Regions from separate parts of the Paenibacillus shenyangensis genome, predicted to be linked through region 1. Evidence: riboswitches for the same ligand, from Rfam matches in the RefSeq annotation. Region 1 holds a riboswitch; the other holds the start of a gene.
What was found. Region 1 has a riboswitch for cyclic di-GMP ahead of H065_RS25060 (hypothetical protein). Riboswitches for the same ligand answer to the same signal wherever they lie in the genome.
Positions count from the first base shown of each region.

Region 2: another riboswitch for cyclic di-GMP. It lies ahead of H065_RS0103250 (transglutaminase-like domain-containing protein); the one in region 1 lies ahead of H065_RS25060 (hypothetical protein).

Region 1 covers NZ_AOIG01000004.1:33,144-40,779, reverse strand. The annotation lists gene H065_RS0103080 (aldo/keto reductase) at 1-208, opposite strand, end outside; gene H065_RS0103075 (AraC family transcriptional regulator) at 331-1,173, shown strand; gene cysC (adenylyl-sulfate kinase) at 1,196-1,813, opposite strand; gene H065_RS0103065 (polysaccharide deacetylase family protein) at 2,033-2,758, opposite strand; gene H065_RS25060 (hypothetical protein) at 3,073-3,882, opposite strand; cyclic di-GMP riboswitch class I at 3,997-4,091, opposite strand; gene H065_RS0103055 (peptidylprolyl isomerase) at 4,368-5,138, opposite strand; gene H065_RS0103050 (hypothetical protein) at 5,402-5,680, opposite strand; gene H065_RS0103045 (AEC family transporter) at 5,727-6,647, opposite strand; gene H065_RS25055 (hypothetical protein) at 6,965-7,477, opposite strand; gene H065_RS0103035 (GIY-YIG nuclease family protein) at 7,474-7,636, opposite strand, start outside.
Region 2 covers NZ_AOIG01000005.1:31,583-39,218, reverse strand. The annotation lists gene H065_RS0103270 (futalosine hydrolase) at 1-166, opposite strand, end outside; gene fdhF (formate dehydrogenase subunit alpha) at 501-3,485, shown strand; gene H065_RS0103260 (helical membrane plugin domain-containing protein) at 3,469-4,044, shown strand; gene H065_RS0103255 (methylated-DNA--[protein]-cysteine S-methyltransferase) at 4,401-4,997, shown strand; gene H065_RS28110 (hypothetical protein) at 5,038-5,193, shown strand; gene H065_RS0103250 (transglutaminase-like domain-containing protein) at 5,260-6,063, opposite strand; cyclic di-GMP riboswitch class I at 6,203-6,285, opposite strand; gene H065_RS0103245 (class D sortase) at 6,451-7,104, opposite strand; gene H065_RS0103240 (alpha-L-fucosidase) at 7,514-7,636, shown strand, end outside.

The DNA of each region.
Region 1 (7,636 bases):
TACCGCGTTCCTGCATATATTGGCCAAGCACTTCCTCGCTCTCACCGCCGCAGTAAATATGGGCAGTGTCTATTGTCGTACCGCCAATTGCCAGAAAAGCATCCAGATTCGCAGCTGCTTTTTCATACGTATCATGCTTAAAATAGTCTGTACCTTTGATCAGGCGAGAGACTGGTTTGCGTGCACCTTCAATTTGGATATATTCCATGTCTTATATCTTCCTTTCGTATGAGGAATCGATTACCTGTATGTTGTGATTATAATGAATTCAAAAAGGCTTGGAAATGATAATATATTGAATAGGTTAACACAATATTGTCATTAGAGAGGATGAGGAAGATTAGACAGACCGTACTACTTACTTTGCAGGAACAGCCATATTTTTGTCTGCCGGAATCAGTAGGGCATTATCATGATCAACCGGAACATTCCGTGTTGAGAGAAGAGGGTGCACTGAATAATTTTAATATACATTATGTAGCTGCCGGTAAAGGATATGTGGAAGTGGAGGGAACGGTACATGAACTGCGCAGCGGGCAGGCGGTGCTTTATTTTCCGCATCAGCGTCAGCGGTATTACAGCAGCCAGGATGATCCGTGGGATGTGCGCTGGGTGCATTTTTATGGAGAGCGTCTGCATGATTATATGATTGAGCGTGGATTTCACCGCAATCTATTGTGGACACTGCGTCAGCGGGAAGGCTGGGAAGCCTCTCATCTGGCACTGCTGAATGAAGCGGAGCAGCACCGGATGCTGCATCCGTCACTATTATCGACACTGACCTATGCGGTGCTCGCCGAATTCGTGCATCAGGCGGTTCCGCTGAAGAATCGGCGTGCGGGTCAGGCGGAAGGCCGGATTCTGAGCCTGCTGCCACAGATGCAGCAACAGGCCTGCGAACCTTTTCTCCTGCAGGATTGGGCGGAGCGGGCAGGGGTGAGCGAACATTATTTTTGCAGACTGTTCAAAAGTGTAGTCGAGATGACTCCAATGGAATTCATCACCCGTTCCCGCTTGCAGATGGCCAAGCAGTGGTTATTGGAACGGCCGGATCGCCCTGTGGGGCAGATTGCCGAGGATGCCGGCTATCCCAGTGCCAGCTACTTCAATCGTCAATTTCTCACCCGTGAAAAGATGACACCTACGGAGTATCGCAGACTGTATTGGAATTGAATACGATGCTGATTTCAGCGAATCAGCCAGAGATATTCAGGCTGGCTGCCCCTGACAATTCCAGTGTCTCCATAATCAGCATGACCGATTCCTCTACAGACAGGAACTCGGTGTTAATAACCAATTCAGGCTGCTCGGGTACATCGTAGGGAGCACTGATCCCGGTAAACTGCGGAATCTCCCCGCTGCGGGCACGCTGGTACAATCCCTTGGGATCACGCTGTTCACAGGCTGCCAGAGAGCAGTTCACATAGATCTCGCAAAAGTCTTCGGGCTGGAACATGTCCCGTACCATTTGCCGATCCGGAGCATGGGGGGAAATCAGTGCAGCGATAACAATCTGTCCACCATCCAGCAGGATGCGGGCGACTTCTCCCATGCGGCGAAGATTCTCGCGCCGATCTTCTGGAGCAAAGCCCAGATCGCTGTTCAGTCCCTGCCGTACCCGGTCCCCATCCAGTACATAACAAGATTGTCCACGCAGGAACAGCTCATGCTCCAGTGCAAAAGCGAGAGTGGATTTCCCTGATCCGGACAATCCGGTCAGCCACAGTACACGTCCCTTTTGCCGATAAAGCCGCTCGCGGTCAGCGCGTGTAACCAGAGGGAATCCTGCTGCAGGCTGCTGTGATTCTGTCATAAATACGCTCCTTTGTACGATAAATTGGATTTATTTTATCATACCAGCAATAAGCCGGAATTGCCTGCATGACAAAAGTGAATTTGGCAGAAGACGAGTGAACCGGAGAACCATATAAAAAGCCCCTGTCCAAAGGAGTACAATCTCCTTGCGGACAGGGGCTTTTCGTATCGCTGTATGAATGTCATACGCTACAGGTTCGGCAATCAATCGCAGAACTTAGCGTTCGTCGTTCCAGAAGTTCAGCGGATGATTTTTTTTATCCAATATTTCAAAATGATAACCCTCTGCCTTGAGCTCTTTGAGTACTTTTGGCAGTACTTTGAGAGTGGCAGGTTGATCATGCATCAGTATAACCGGAGTAGCTCCGCGACGTTCTACCGATTTCACCTGGGTCATAATATTGTTGTACACCTTCTGGTGATCTTTTTTGTACTTCCAGTCCAGGGAATCCACGTTCCAGTCCCACAGATGGAAGCCGCCGGTGCTCAGCATAATATCCCGGTAGGATTTTTTGAGATATGGCTTGCTGCCATAAGGAGTACGTACCAGACTTGTGGACTTGCCGGTTACTTTGTACAGACTTTCGTTGGCGCCCTTCATTTCCTTGTAGGCGCTGTACGGAGAACTGTAGAATTGGCTGACTACATGACTTACACCATGGAGGCCAAGTCCGTTGCCTTCTTTGACAATACGTTTGGTCGCTGCCGGGAAGTGTTCCATATGCGGTCCAAGCATAAAGAAAGTCGCTTTGGCATTGTACTGGTCGAGGATATCGAGCAGCTGCATCGTATGTGCAGTCGGTCCATCGTCAAAGGTCAGATAGATCACTTTGGATGAATGTGCTTTGCTGCCGGATGACTGCGATTTGGCAGCGGTCGCTGTCTGAGGAATCAGAAGTACAGCGATGAGTAGTGCGAGTAACCATTTTTGCTTATGTAACATGAATAAGACGCTCCTTACCTGCAATTTTCTGTATTCATCATAACAAGACAGGAAGGAATGAATCTTCCGTAAATGGATACTATTGCATAACATTTTTGTTACATTAATCGGCATTAAACTACAAAATCGTCAAATTGTGAATATTGCAAATGAAAGAATTGGTTCCAAAGATAGAAAGGTAAGTAATTGGTCGCATACGAGAAGGCCAAAAATCAAATATTCATGAAGGATGAAAATGCCTCCACATATTCTCCCTATACAAAAAACGAGACAAACGGAAAACAACGTCTGTCTCGATAGTGAATCGCTACTATTTATTTGCTTACCAGTGTCGACCAACCAGCATAATCATGGACAGCGATACCGGCAAAAGAGTCGTGCTTGCCCGCCTGCTTCGTCACACGAGCGAGCTGGTTGTTCAGGTAAGCGGCGCCTTCCTCATAAAAAGTGATAGTATTCCCCTCACTCGTAGGGTTGGTCTCCACCCCTACATAGACGGGTGTACCGACAGCATCACCCTCGGCCAGCTGGGCTTCGGCAACATCCAGAATTCCGGAGGCACTATCACGGTAAGCCATGATCGTAATGGAATCGTACTGCTGCATCATCCAACTGCTGAGCGTTGCAGATTCGTCTGCGGTCAACAGGGTATGCAGCCAGAACGGGATATCGGCGGAAGCGGGGATATGCAGCGAATGAGCAGCTTGTACGACGCTCTCAACACTATGCTGCCAGCCTGCGATAACGGTTAACTGATCGGTGCGCCATTCGGGCAGCAGATAAGGTTCGATATCGATATGGATACCGCTGAACTTCTCATCGGCAGAGGCGCCCTGTTGATACGTGGTAATCCAGTCAAGCGTGGCTTGAAGTTCATGACGCCGGGAATCCAGCGCCCAAGAGGGGGCTCCATCGAGTGCTTGCACTGTAATGCCTTGGGCAGAAGCAGCAGCGATAAAGTGTTGATATACATTAGCATCCAGATCGTCGTTGACCTGCAGGTAGATCAGGGTAACGTTCTGGCTGACTGCAAAAGATAAAATACTGGCTGTAGAATTTACAATCAGCTGTGTGTTCCACAGCCAGGTTGCTTTTTGAGGTGATTGAGCATAAGCGGGTGTCATCGTGAATCCTCCTAGCCACAGTAGTAATGCTATACAGAGGATACCCAATTGTAGGCGATAATATGCTGTTCTCATGATGTTGGACTCCTTCGAGTCATACCGCATCAGGTATTCATCGGCAACCGGCTATCCTAGCAAGACCCTGCCCATCATGCCTTAGACCCTTGGCTTTGCGTCTTCACCTTTCAGTGAATTTGCCCTGATTAAATATGATAAACAATAGGTTCAGCAGAGGTTGCTGTAGTATGCACTCTTGTAGGATTGCATAACATATATATCGTCTATATAGCTAAGTTTCTAAATAGAATTTCGGTATTTTAACGACAAAAATTGACATTTTTTATGGAAAGGTACTGCCAAAGAAGAGCATAGTGCATAGGGAAGCATTATATACTGCAGCTAAGAATGGATTCACCTAATCATCACAGGTCCGAAAGGATCAAAAAAAACCAGCGCTATGGAAAGCGCTGGTCGAATAAATCTTTTTATTTGCTTTTCTCGGGTTCCGGATAATCGACACCTTTAGTATCCACGGTTACCTTTTTCATGACAGGAGGAGTGTTAGGTTTGTCATTGGCACCTGTTGGCAGGTTGACGATCTTGTTGACTTCTTCCATACCGTTGATAACTTTACCAAATGCAGCATACTCGCCATCCAGATGCGGAGCATCGGCTACCATCAGGAAGAACTGGGAGCCGCCGGAGTTTGGATCGCCGGAACGTGCCATCGACAGTACGCCTGCCGTGTGCTTCAGGTCATTCTGCACGCCATTGGATTTGAATTCACCGGGGATGCTGTAACCCGGATCACCAGTGCCATCGCCGTTGGGATCGCCACCCTGGATCATGAAGCCCGGAATAACGCGGTGGAAAGTCAGGCCATCATAGAATCCTTTTTTGACGAGGGAAATAAAGTTGTTAACGCTGTTGGGTGCTGCTTTGGGATACAGTTCGATTTCAATCTTTTGGCCATCATTCATTTCAACGGTTACGATAGGGTCATTGGCCTGCTTGAAGTCAGCGGAGTTATCAGTTGCGGATGGTGTCTGCGCTGTATCGGTTGCTGTAGAGCCGCTCTGGTCACCAGTCGTTCCAGTCGAACCGGTAGTGCCATTTGTTTCCGTACTGTTGGAAGTACCGGTCTGGCCCGTAGTGGAACTGCTCGTTCCATTGTTGTTACCGCAGCCAGCGATGATCAGGAACAAGGCTGCACATACGAGTACAAATACAACATTTTTACGCGGTTGGCGTAGCATAGAGGTCTTCACTCCTTAGTGGGTTGGTAATTTCCTCGGCACGTCATCGGGCGTTAACCGATTTCAAGCCGGATGGATCATCCGAAAAGAAACGTCTAACGCCGGGATGGTACTGCAGGACATATACTATGACTTTAAACCAAGGTAGGGTTATGAAGCAAATATCTGTGCGAAAGGAAAAAAAGACCCTTTGAAATAGTGGGAAGATTAGCCATCATGCTTACCTACTTTCTATTTCAAAAGGCTTAGAGAAAAGAGAATATTTATTTGTTGCGTATTTGCTGGATCAGCTTAAAAGATAGCACCATAATTGCTGTCAAATACAAAGCCAGTAAAATATCAAAATAGAAACCACCATACATTAATCGATTAATTGCCAATATTGAAAAAGAAAACATAGTGATAAGCAGAATGGGAACCAGGTTGATTTTATTGGAAGTTTTCGATCGTTTTTGGATGATAAAAATAATAGCTACTATAATTACAGCATAAAATATAAAACCGCCTAATGCTCCCACTAACAGTGAAAAACTGTCACTCATTATCGTCCTCCTTTTATCATGTTAATCACTGATTGACATATATCTGCTATAAATGACCGGACAATGTAATTACGGCCGTAATGGTAAATACATTCACAATCGTCGAAATAAGTACCGTCTGGGCGGCAAAATCCGGTTCATTACGGTATTCTTCTGCCAGAATCGATGTATTTACACCTGTAGGCATAGCGGATGCGATCAATAGTGCCTGTGCCGGAATCCCGTGCATATCGAGCAGCAGAATCAGCATCAATCCGATTAATGGACCGCCAAACAGTCGCAGCACCATACTGATATAGATATCGCTGCGATAGAGCCGCAGTGGATATTTGACGATCTGCGCACCGAGCGTGATCAGTGCGATCGCGACCATGGACTGCTGGGCATAGGTGAGCGGCTGGGCGAGCACAGTCGGTAGCGGAATCGCGAGCGCATGCATGATCAGGCCAAGTGCCAGTGCATAGGGTACTGGCATTTTCAGGAATCCGATAATGACGCTGCGATAGTTACCCTGCAGCCGGGAGCCCTGAATCGAGATAACTCCATAGGTAAAGGTAAGCAGGCTCTGCAGGGACATGATCAGTGCCTGCATCGACGCAGCCAGTGGTTCTCCGCTGAATACAAGCTGATTGACAGGCAACCCGTAATTGCCGGAGTTATCCAGCATAATGCTATTGTTAAAAGCAGCCTTTTTCCCACCTTTGTATCCCATAATCCGGGAAGTGAGCGAGCCGAGAATATACAGAATCAGTATATACAGGGCATAGAACAGTACTACACTGCCTAGCAGCTCGGGATTCATATTCGAATGATACAGACTCATAAATACCGTCGCCGGTGTAATGCAGTAAAAGTTGATTTTGGATAGCGTGTACAGATCCAGCTGAAAAATCCGCTGAAGTACCGAACCGACAACAATCAGTACAATAATCGGCAGTACGACGCTGTACAGGATAGTTATAAACAAGGAATTCACTTCTTTCTATATTGTTTCTCTCGGTATGCAGCAGTCAGATAAGTATGTAACACTCCTCAGCCGGAGTCTCTTTATTCCGGCAGTTCGACCAAAAGTATACCATAGTTTCCCGGTCAGAAAGGTGAATACAAGGTAATCTGCCAAGAACAATGAATCCCATAGTCACTTTATATAGAGTAATGAATAGATAAATATTCGGTCGCTACAGTAGGCATAAAGAGCTGCAACAATCATCGCTGCATACACACAAAAAGGCAGAAGCCGTATTTACGGTCTCTGCCTTTTTTATACATCTAATTGTCCCATGACTATATCCATACGAGTGTGTCCTTGCCATAACCGGCTGGCCAGTGTCCTGCTTCATATAGTTGGATAATTCTCTGCCAGCTGCTGCCGAGATCGTAATAACGTTCCATGGCATACTGGCGATAGGCATAACCGGCAGCCTGGCGTGCTGCTGTGGTGAAATCATGCGGTCTGCATTTCAGGGTATCCGGCCGGGCAGTACGGGTCTTGCGAAGTACGGCCTGATAGATTTGTTTGCGGATATCCAGCAGCTGCGGATCGGCAGACATCGCCGGGTAGAAAGGGTCTGGTTCTGTTGGAGAGGAGGGCAGCCAGCGTACAGCCGATTGCAGCTTGATCCATTCGGGCAAGGTCGGCTGTACAAAAGTCTCCTGTACATCCGGAAGCTGCATATAATGAAGAAAAGGTAGCTCGGGCTGCAGCTTGGCTGCAAATTCCTCGGCCAGCGGCTGACCCAGTGAAGAGAAAAAGGCTACTTCGCTGATTCGCTCCAGTTCCTGATGGAGATTGATCATACCGATGTGTTTTTCTGAAGAGGAAGATACAGATTCATGCCTTCACTGCGAAAACGCTCGGTCCATTCCTCTTCCTTATCCTGCAGCTTGTCCTTGATTCGATCATACGGGTTCTCCAGCGGCTTGAGCACTTCCAAGATGTTCACCTCGAACTGATCC
Region 2 (7,636 bases), on a different contig from region 1:
CTGTACGTGCTGCTGCCGAAGCAGGTCCTACGCCAGCGAGCTGAACATCGTACCGTAGTTTATCCTTATCGCTGAGTCCTCTCTGTACCGCTTCGCGTTCAGCTTCGACCGCTGTCATAATAAGTATTCGATTAGATAATGTATTGTCAAGGCGTGAAGCCTCCATATCAGCGTACCTCCTTCAACCATGCCAGCTTTCTTGGACAAGCTTATCTTCTAACGTTACTCCTGTTATAGCAGATTGTAAAGGAAATGAAGCTAACAGAATACTGGCGCGAAAAGAAATAAGCAGGATCGTTCCAGCCGTATGACAGAAGTTCCTGCTGCTAATTAATATATATTTTCTTACATAATATACTCAATAATTACATATATGTGACGGCTTCGTGGAATAAAGCTCCGAAATAAGCAGTAAGGCACGAACAGGCTGCATACTTTTACCATAAACGGGTAATAGGTTTCAAAATATCCAATTACTCAGACAGAGGTGAAGTGGCATCATGAAGATGGATGATCAGCAGAATATTGTGATTCATGTCGATGGACAGTCGGTTGTGGCACAGCCAGGTATGACGATCGTTCAGGCGGTTAATACGGCGCCTGATCTGTATATTCCGCAGATCTGCTATAACGAACAGCTCGGTCCGATCAATACCTGTGATACCTGTATGGTCGAAGTGGACGGTGAGTTGATACGCTCCTGCAGTACCGTGATTACACCGGGAATGCGTATATCAACCCAGAGCCCGCTGGTCAAGGATGCACAGCAGGAATCCATGTCCCGAATTCTCCGCAATCATGAACTCTACTGCACGGTCTGCGATAACAATAACGGTAATTGCGTGGTACATAACACCACGGAAAAGCTGGGTATCGAGCATCAGACCTATCCTTTCCGGAACAAACCCTATGAGATCGACAACACTAATCCGTTTTATCGCTATGATCCGGACCAATGTATTCTGTGCGGCCGCTGTGTAGAAGCCTGCCAGGATCTGCAAGTCAATGAGACGCTGTCTATTGACTGGAGCCGGGAACAGCCGCGCGTCGTCTGGGATGATGATGTACCGATCGACCAATCTTCCTGTGTCTCCTGTGGACACTGCGTTACGGTCTGTCCGTGTAATGCACTGATGGAATCTTCCATGCTCGGGGAAGCCGGATTCATGACCAATATCGATAACAAGCTGATGGAACCGCTGATTGATCTGACCAAAGCGGTAGAGCCCGGTTATTCGGGCATTTTCCAGATTTCCGAGATCGAAGCATCGATGCGCAATTCCCGTATCGAGAAGACCAAGACGGTATGTACGTACTGCGGTGTGGGCTGCAGCTTTGAAGTATGGACCAAAGACCGTCATATTCTCAAAATCGAGCCTTCAATAGATGCGCCAGTGAATGGGGTATCTACCTGTATCAAGGGCAAATGGGGCTGGGACTTTGTTAACAGTGAAGAACGACTGACCCGCCCATTGATCCGTCAGGGTGACCGGTTCGTGGAATCCACATGGAATGAAGCGCTGGCACTGATTGCCGAGAAGCTGGGCGGTATCAAGGCGCAGCATGGCTCCGATTCGATCGCTTATATCGCGTCTTCCAAATGTTCCAATGAAGAGAACTACATTTTCCAGAAATTTGCCCGTTCGATTATGGGTACTAATAATGTCGATAACTGCTCTCGTTACTGTCAGTCGCCTGCTACATCCGGTCTGATGCGTACGGTTGGCATGGGCGGGGATAGTGGTACGATGGTCGATATCCAGCAATCAGAGCTGGTCATCATTGTCGGTGCCAATCCGGCAGAATCCCATCCGGTACTCGCTACCCGGGTGAAGCGTGCGCATAAGCTGAATGGTCAGAAGCTGATCGTATCGGATATTCGCAAAAATGAAATGGCGGAACGTGCAGATATGCATTTGCATCCCAAACCAGGTTCCGATCTGGTCTGGCTCTCTGCGGTGACGAAATACATTATCGATCAGGGCTGGGAAGCGGCAGATTTCCTGAACAACCGTGTTGAAGGGTATGAGGAATATCGTGAGTCACTCGCTCCATACACACTGGATTATGCAGAACAGGTATCCGGTCTGACCCGTGAGCAGCTGATTCGTACAGCAGAGATGATCCATGAGTCCGGTTCTGTATGTATCCTGTGGGCGATGGGGGTTACTCAGCATCGCGGTGGTACAGATACATCGACAGCGATCTGTAATCTGCTGCTTGCTACCGGCAACTTTGGTCGCCCGGGTACAGGAGCGTATCCGCTGCGTGGTCATAACAATGTGCAGGGCGCCTGTGATTTTGGTACGATGCCGAGCTATTTCCCCGGATATGAGAAAGTGACTGACGATGCGGTACGTTCCCGTTATGAGCAGGCATGGGGCGTGGAGCTGCCGGTAGAGCCGGGACTGGATAATCATGAAATGGTCGATGCGATCGAAGAAGGTACACTCAAAGCGATGTATCTGTTTGGAGAGGAAATGGCATTTGTCGATTCCAACTCCAACTTTGTGGAAGAAATGTTCGGCAAGCTGGAATTTTTCGTGGTGCAGGATATATTCTTCTCCCGGACAGCACAGTTCGCAGATGTGGTTCTGCCTGCTTCACCAAGTCTGGAAAAAGACGGCACCTTCACGAATACCGAGCGCCGGATTCAGCGTTTCCATCAAGTGTTCGAGCCAATGGGTGAATCCAGACCGGACTGGAGAATTATCCAGGATGTAGCCAATGCTCTGGGAGCTGGCTGGAATTATACCCACCCCGGTGAAATTATGGCGGAAGCAGCAAGCCTTGCTCCATTGTTCGCGGGGGTCAGCTATGATCGCCTGGAAGGATGGAATAGTCAGGTTTGGCCGGTAGAACCGGATGGAAGCAGTACAGAACTACTGTATACCGAGAAATTTGCTTTCCCAAGCGGCAAGGCACGTCTATTCCCGGTCAGCTGGACACTGCCATACGAGCCGGAAGCAGAATATGATCTTCATCTGAATAATGGCCGACTGCTGGAGCATTTCCATGAAGGCAATATGACGTATCAATCCCAGAATATCCGCCACAAAGTACCATCTACATGGCTGGAAGTCTCGCCGGAGCTGGCTGCCGAGCGAGGCATGGAGACAGGTGCCAAAGTGCGGCTCGTATCTCCATATGGTCAGGCCAAGCTGTCGGTCGTTGTTACCGATCGGGTTAAAGGCAAAGAGCTATATCTGCCGATGAATACCCAGAATGCAAGTGAAGCGATCAATCGTCTGACCAGCAGTCATACGGACAAAATTACGCATACGCCGAGTTACAAGGAAATCAGTGTACGGATGGAAGTACTTGAAGATCGCGGTGTATCGCCATTGCCGCAGGTTAACCACCGGTTTGCCAAGCGTCGTCCGCAGATCAGCGTTCGGGTAGAGGACAAGTGGAAGCGTCAGGATTATGAGCCGATAGCAGATACCATTCGGAAGGAGCGTGCCCAGTATGGCCAGAGCCATTAACCGGATTGAACGCCACGAACCGACAGAAGCGGAAATACAGGCTGAATCCCTCACCCAGATTATCAAGGCACTCAGCGATAATAAGGAAGCCATTCTCAAAACGCTGGATATTATCAAAGAACTGGATAACGCCGGCATGCTCGATATTGCCGGTGCCCTGCTCAAGAACCGGACAGAAGTAGGCGTACATGGAGTCAATCTAATCAACTCCCTGAATATTCCGCCGCTGATCCGCAATGCCTTTACCCTGAGTCAAATGGTCGGCAAGATTGATCCGCTGGAAATGGATCGACTGCTGAATGCACTGGGAAGCGGGTTAAGCCATCTCGGTGAAATGGACCCTGCGAACTCGAAGCATGGAGATTCACGGGATCAGGAACCGCCGGGAATGCTGCATCTGCTCAAAACGATGCGCGATCCGGATGTGCGTACGACGATGGCTTTTGGACTCCAGTTTCTCAAGTCGATGGGCGGCGAGCTGAACAAACCAAAACCCGATCCATCCGATTCTTTTGCTGATCCGCAGCGCAAAGAAAGTGAAACACACAAGGAAGTATAACGCGATACAGGTAAAAGCAAACCAGCATAGAGGGCATAACAGAAAAAGGACGGATATCAAATGCAGCTCCGGGATGACACAAGGAGCTGCATTTTGGTATGTTCCGAAAGGGAAGTGGATTCCGGGAAAATAGCAGGATGAAGTACAAGCTGGAATAGAAGCTGGAATAGAAGCGCAATATTTTGAACATCAGATCGTGATATAACTGAAGCAGAAGATCATCAAATGCAGTCGGAACATACGAACCAGAAAGATAGATAGATAAAAGCAATAAACGAGAAATAAGCTACAGCACAAAACGGCAATAATCCGCATAAAGTAGAGTATATGTAATTTGACAAAAGGAGGCCTACGATATGTCAGCAGATCAGCCCATTTTGTACTACAAGTGGTTAAATGATAAACAGTGGCATCTCTATATCGCTGCGACAGTAGACGGGTTATGTTATGTCAGTTCACCGGATCAGCCGCTGGAAGACCTGGTATTGTGGGCGAGCAGCCGTTTTCCGGGATACGTATTGGTGGAAGATGGGCAGCAGATGGAAGGCTATGCAGCACTTATAATCCAGTATCTGCATGGAGCAGCAGATGCACTGGATAACGTAAAGCATGATCTAAGGGGAACCCCTTTTCAGCTGGCAGTATGGGAAGCACTAAGCCGTATACCATATGGTCAGACTCTAACGTACTCGGCAGTTGCCGAAATGGCTGGCAGACCCGATGCAGTGAGAGCGGTAGGCGCGGCAATTGGGGCCAATCCTGTCTTGATCACGATTCCGTGTCATCGGGTTATCGGTAAAAATGGCAATTTGACAGGATACCGGGGAGGTATGCCGATGAAGCAGGCACTTCTGCAGCTGGAGCAGTCGGCTGGGAGCTCTCCAAATATCGGTAAAGGAACTGTACCATCTAACCCTACTGCCGGTATAACAACCCCTCTTTCTTCTATATAAGAAGAAGCAGGCATGGATCAGATGTTTAAATCGACTTATTATGAATAAAGTATATATCATATCAATAAAGTATCTGGGTGATGTATACATGGGTAACAATACAAAAACCCCTTTGCCGATGGTAGGCAAAGGGGTTTTTATTTTCTTAAATTCAATGTTATATGAAGTTTGTTTATTATTTATCAAGCCTAATTAACCTTCGATAAAAGCTGTGAATAAGGAGTGCAACGTTTAGGAGAAGATGAAACCTTCAGTAACGATATTAATATACTTTGGCTGCTTGGTACTGTGTAGCGTCTTTGGCAAAGGGGATACTTTTGCCCTTTTGTTGAAGCGATGCATCTACAGTAGCATCCACAGTGACCCATTTACCGTTCAGATAAACTTCATTCCAGGCATGATATTCTTTAACAGCTGATGTAGTTCCCATTACCAGCTTGGCAGGAATACCCTGGCTACGCAGCATCGCTGCATTCAGAGAAGCATAATCATAGCAGATGCCTTTACGGGAAGACAGTGTCTGCTGCGGATCAGGTACATAGACGGTTGGTAATGCGCTAGCGAGCTGATAATCGTATTTGATGCTGCTTGTAATATAATCGTAGATTGCCTGTGCTTTTTGCTGATCGTTTGTAGCATTTTGGGTTAGCTTGGCTGCGAGTGAAGTAACAGCAGGACTGTTTTTCCAATCGATATTTTGAGTGGAGGCCAGATATACACTGTTCTCATTGCTCAATTGTACCTGCAGCGAATCGGAATATACTTTTTTATAGTTGTTGCCGGATGTATTTTCCAGAACGCTTACCTGATACGTACCACTTCCCAGCTGCAATGGCAACGAAGTATCAGTATGGGAAGAAGAAAGATTGTACGTATAACTGGTATCATTCTTAGTAATCATAACTTTGGTACGTGTATTGGAAGGAGCTTCATAGTGAACAGCGACATAACCCTGATTGGCAGTGGAGCTGTCCAGCCAGCTAGAATCTTCGGCTGCGAATACAGATAATGGAGCTGCTGCAAGCAGCGAAATAGTTGTCAAGCAAGTTAGCAAAAGTTTCTTCATGACGACAAATCCTTTCAAAGGGGCTTAGTCGATCAATGAAGGATCACATTAACTCACTGTTATCCGTCGTTTGACTAAACCATTATATTCTATAAAGTGTAATATTTTACAATCCATTCATATAAAAAGAGCCTTTCCGTTCGGTAGCTGGCTGCCAACCCCGGAGGGTAAGGCCCTTTAGCTTTGCGTCCCTATCTTTAGACAGGTTTGCCGTTATCGTGTAAAAGCTCTTAATAAGCAAGTTACATAGCAACAATATGCAAGATATACATATTGGTGTGATTTATGGGTAAATAATAAGTTACTGGTTAGTTATAATCTTATAGTACCACAGCGATAATTCGACTAAAAGCGTCAAACAGGAATGTACGCGAAATGAATAATTTGCTATTCATTTATAGGATCATAGACGCGTACCGCATGTACTATAAGACGGTGGGTTGGATTGATTAGTGGGTCGCAGGTCACGAGTGTCAATTCTTCCGACTGATGATCGCTATCGAGTACAGATACTTCAGTGGGTTCTACAATTCGGATGCGATCGACCTGATAATTGTATTGTTGACCGGCAGATTCGATTTGGATCGAGTCACCGACTTTAACTTCACCCAGACGATTGAATAAACGACCGGTTTTATGAGCGCGATGCGCAGCAACAGCGAAGTTGCCTTTCTGTCCCAGCTGGTCAGTCTCGGAAATATGAACAGCAGCGCTGCGCATATTTTCACGAGTGGCACCTTCTACGATCGGAAGTTCCACATCGATTACCGGGATATGAATCACTCCCAGAATCTCACCGCTTGCTGGTAGTTCTGTCTTACTATTTATATTATCGGCAGCAGCTCCTTCATTTAGTAGAGCATTTACCTCCGAATAGCTATTTTTTAAATTTTTTGTCGTATTCTGATGAGAAACGGCGGCTGTCTGCTCCGCTTGACTCAGAAGACGCTCCTGCTGCCAATCGTCATACCATTCATTTGCCTGAGGATAGATCATCACCAGGATGCCTGCAACGATTAGCATGTACGCCCATTTTTTCATATCTATATTCATCCTCCTGCCTTTGGATTTGTCGAAATTACACAGTTAATTTTAAGAATAACACTATAGGCAGGATATAAAAAGGATAAATTCGATATATATATTAATACCCATATACTGTAATTTAATATACAATATATGGGTATTTTAATCTGATGGATTTAAGAACTTCTGCTGTCTTGAGAGTTTGGAAATCTATTTGTGAAATTCGATATTTTAACTCGATAAGCATAATAACAATGATATAATGCAAATAGATAATAACATTATGATGTTTAGATGAATTGGGCTTATAAGTAATAAAAAAAGTCATAAAGGCAAAATAAGCACACCAAGAAAATCTACATACATTCAGTCAGCGTAGATACAAAACCAATCTAAATCGTATAAGTGAAATGGAGATGGGTGTATGAATACGGGACAGGATAACAACAGCAGGCACACTGGGTCGGAGTCTGCAAAATGGTTCACGGATAGTCGGTATGGATTGTTTATTCATTTTGGACCTTATGCACAGTATGGACGCGGGGAA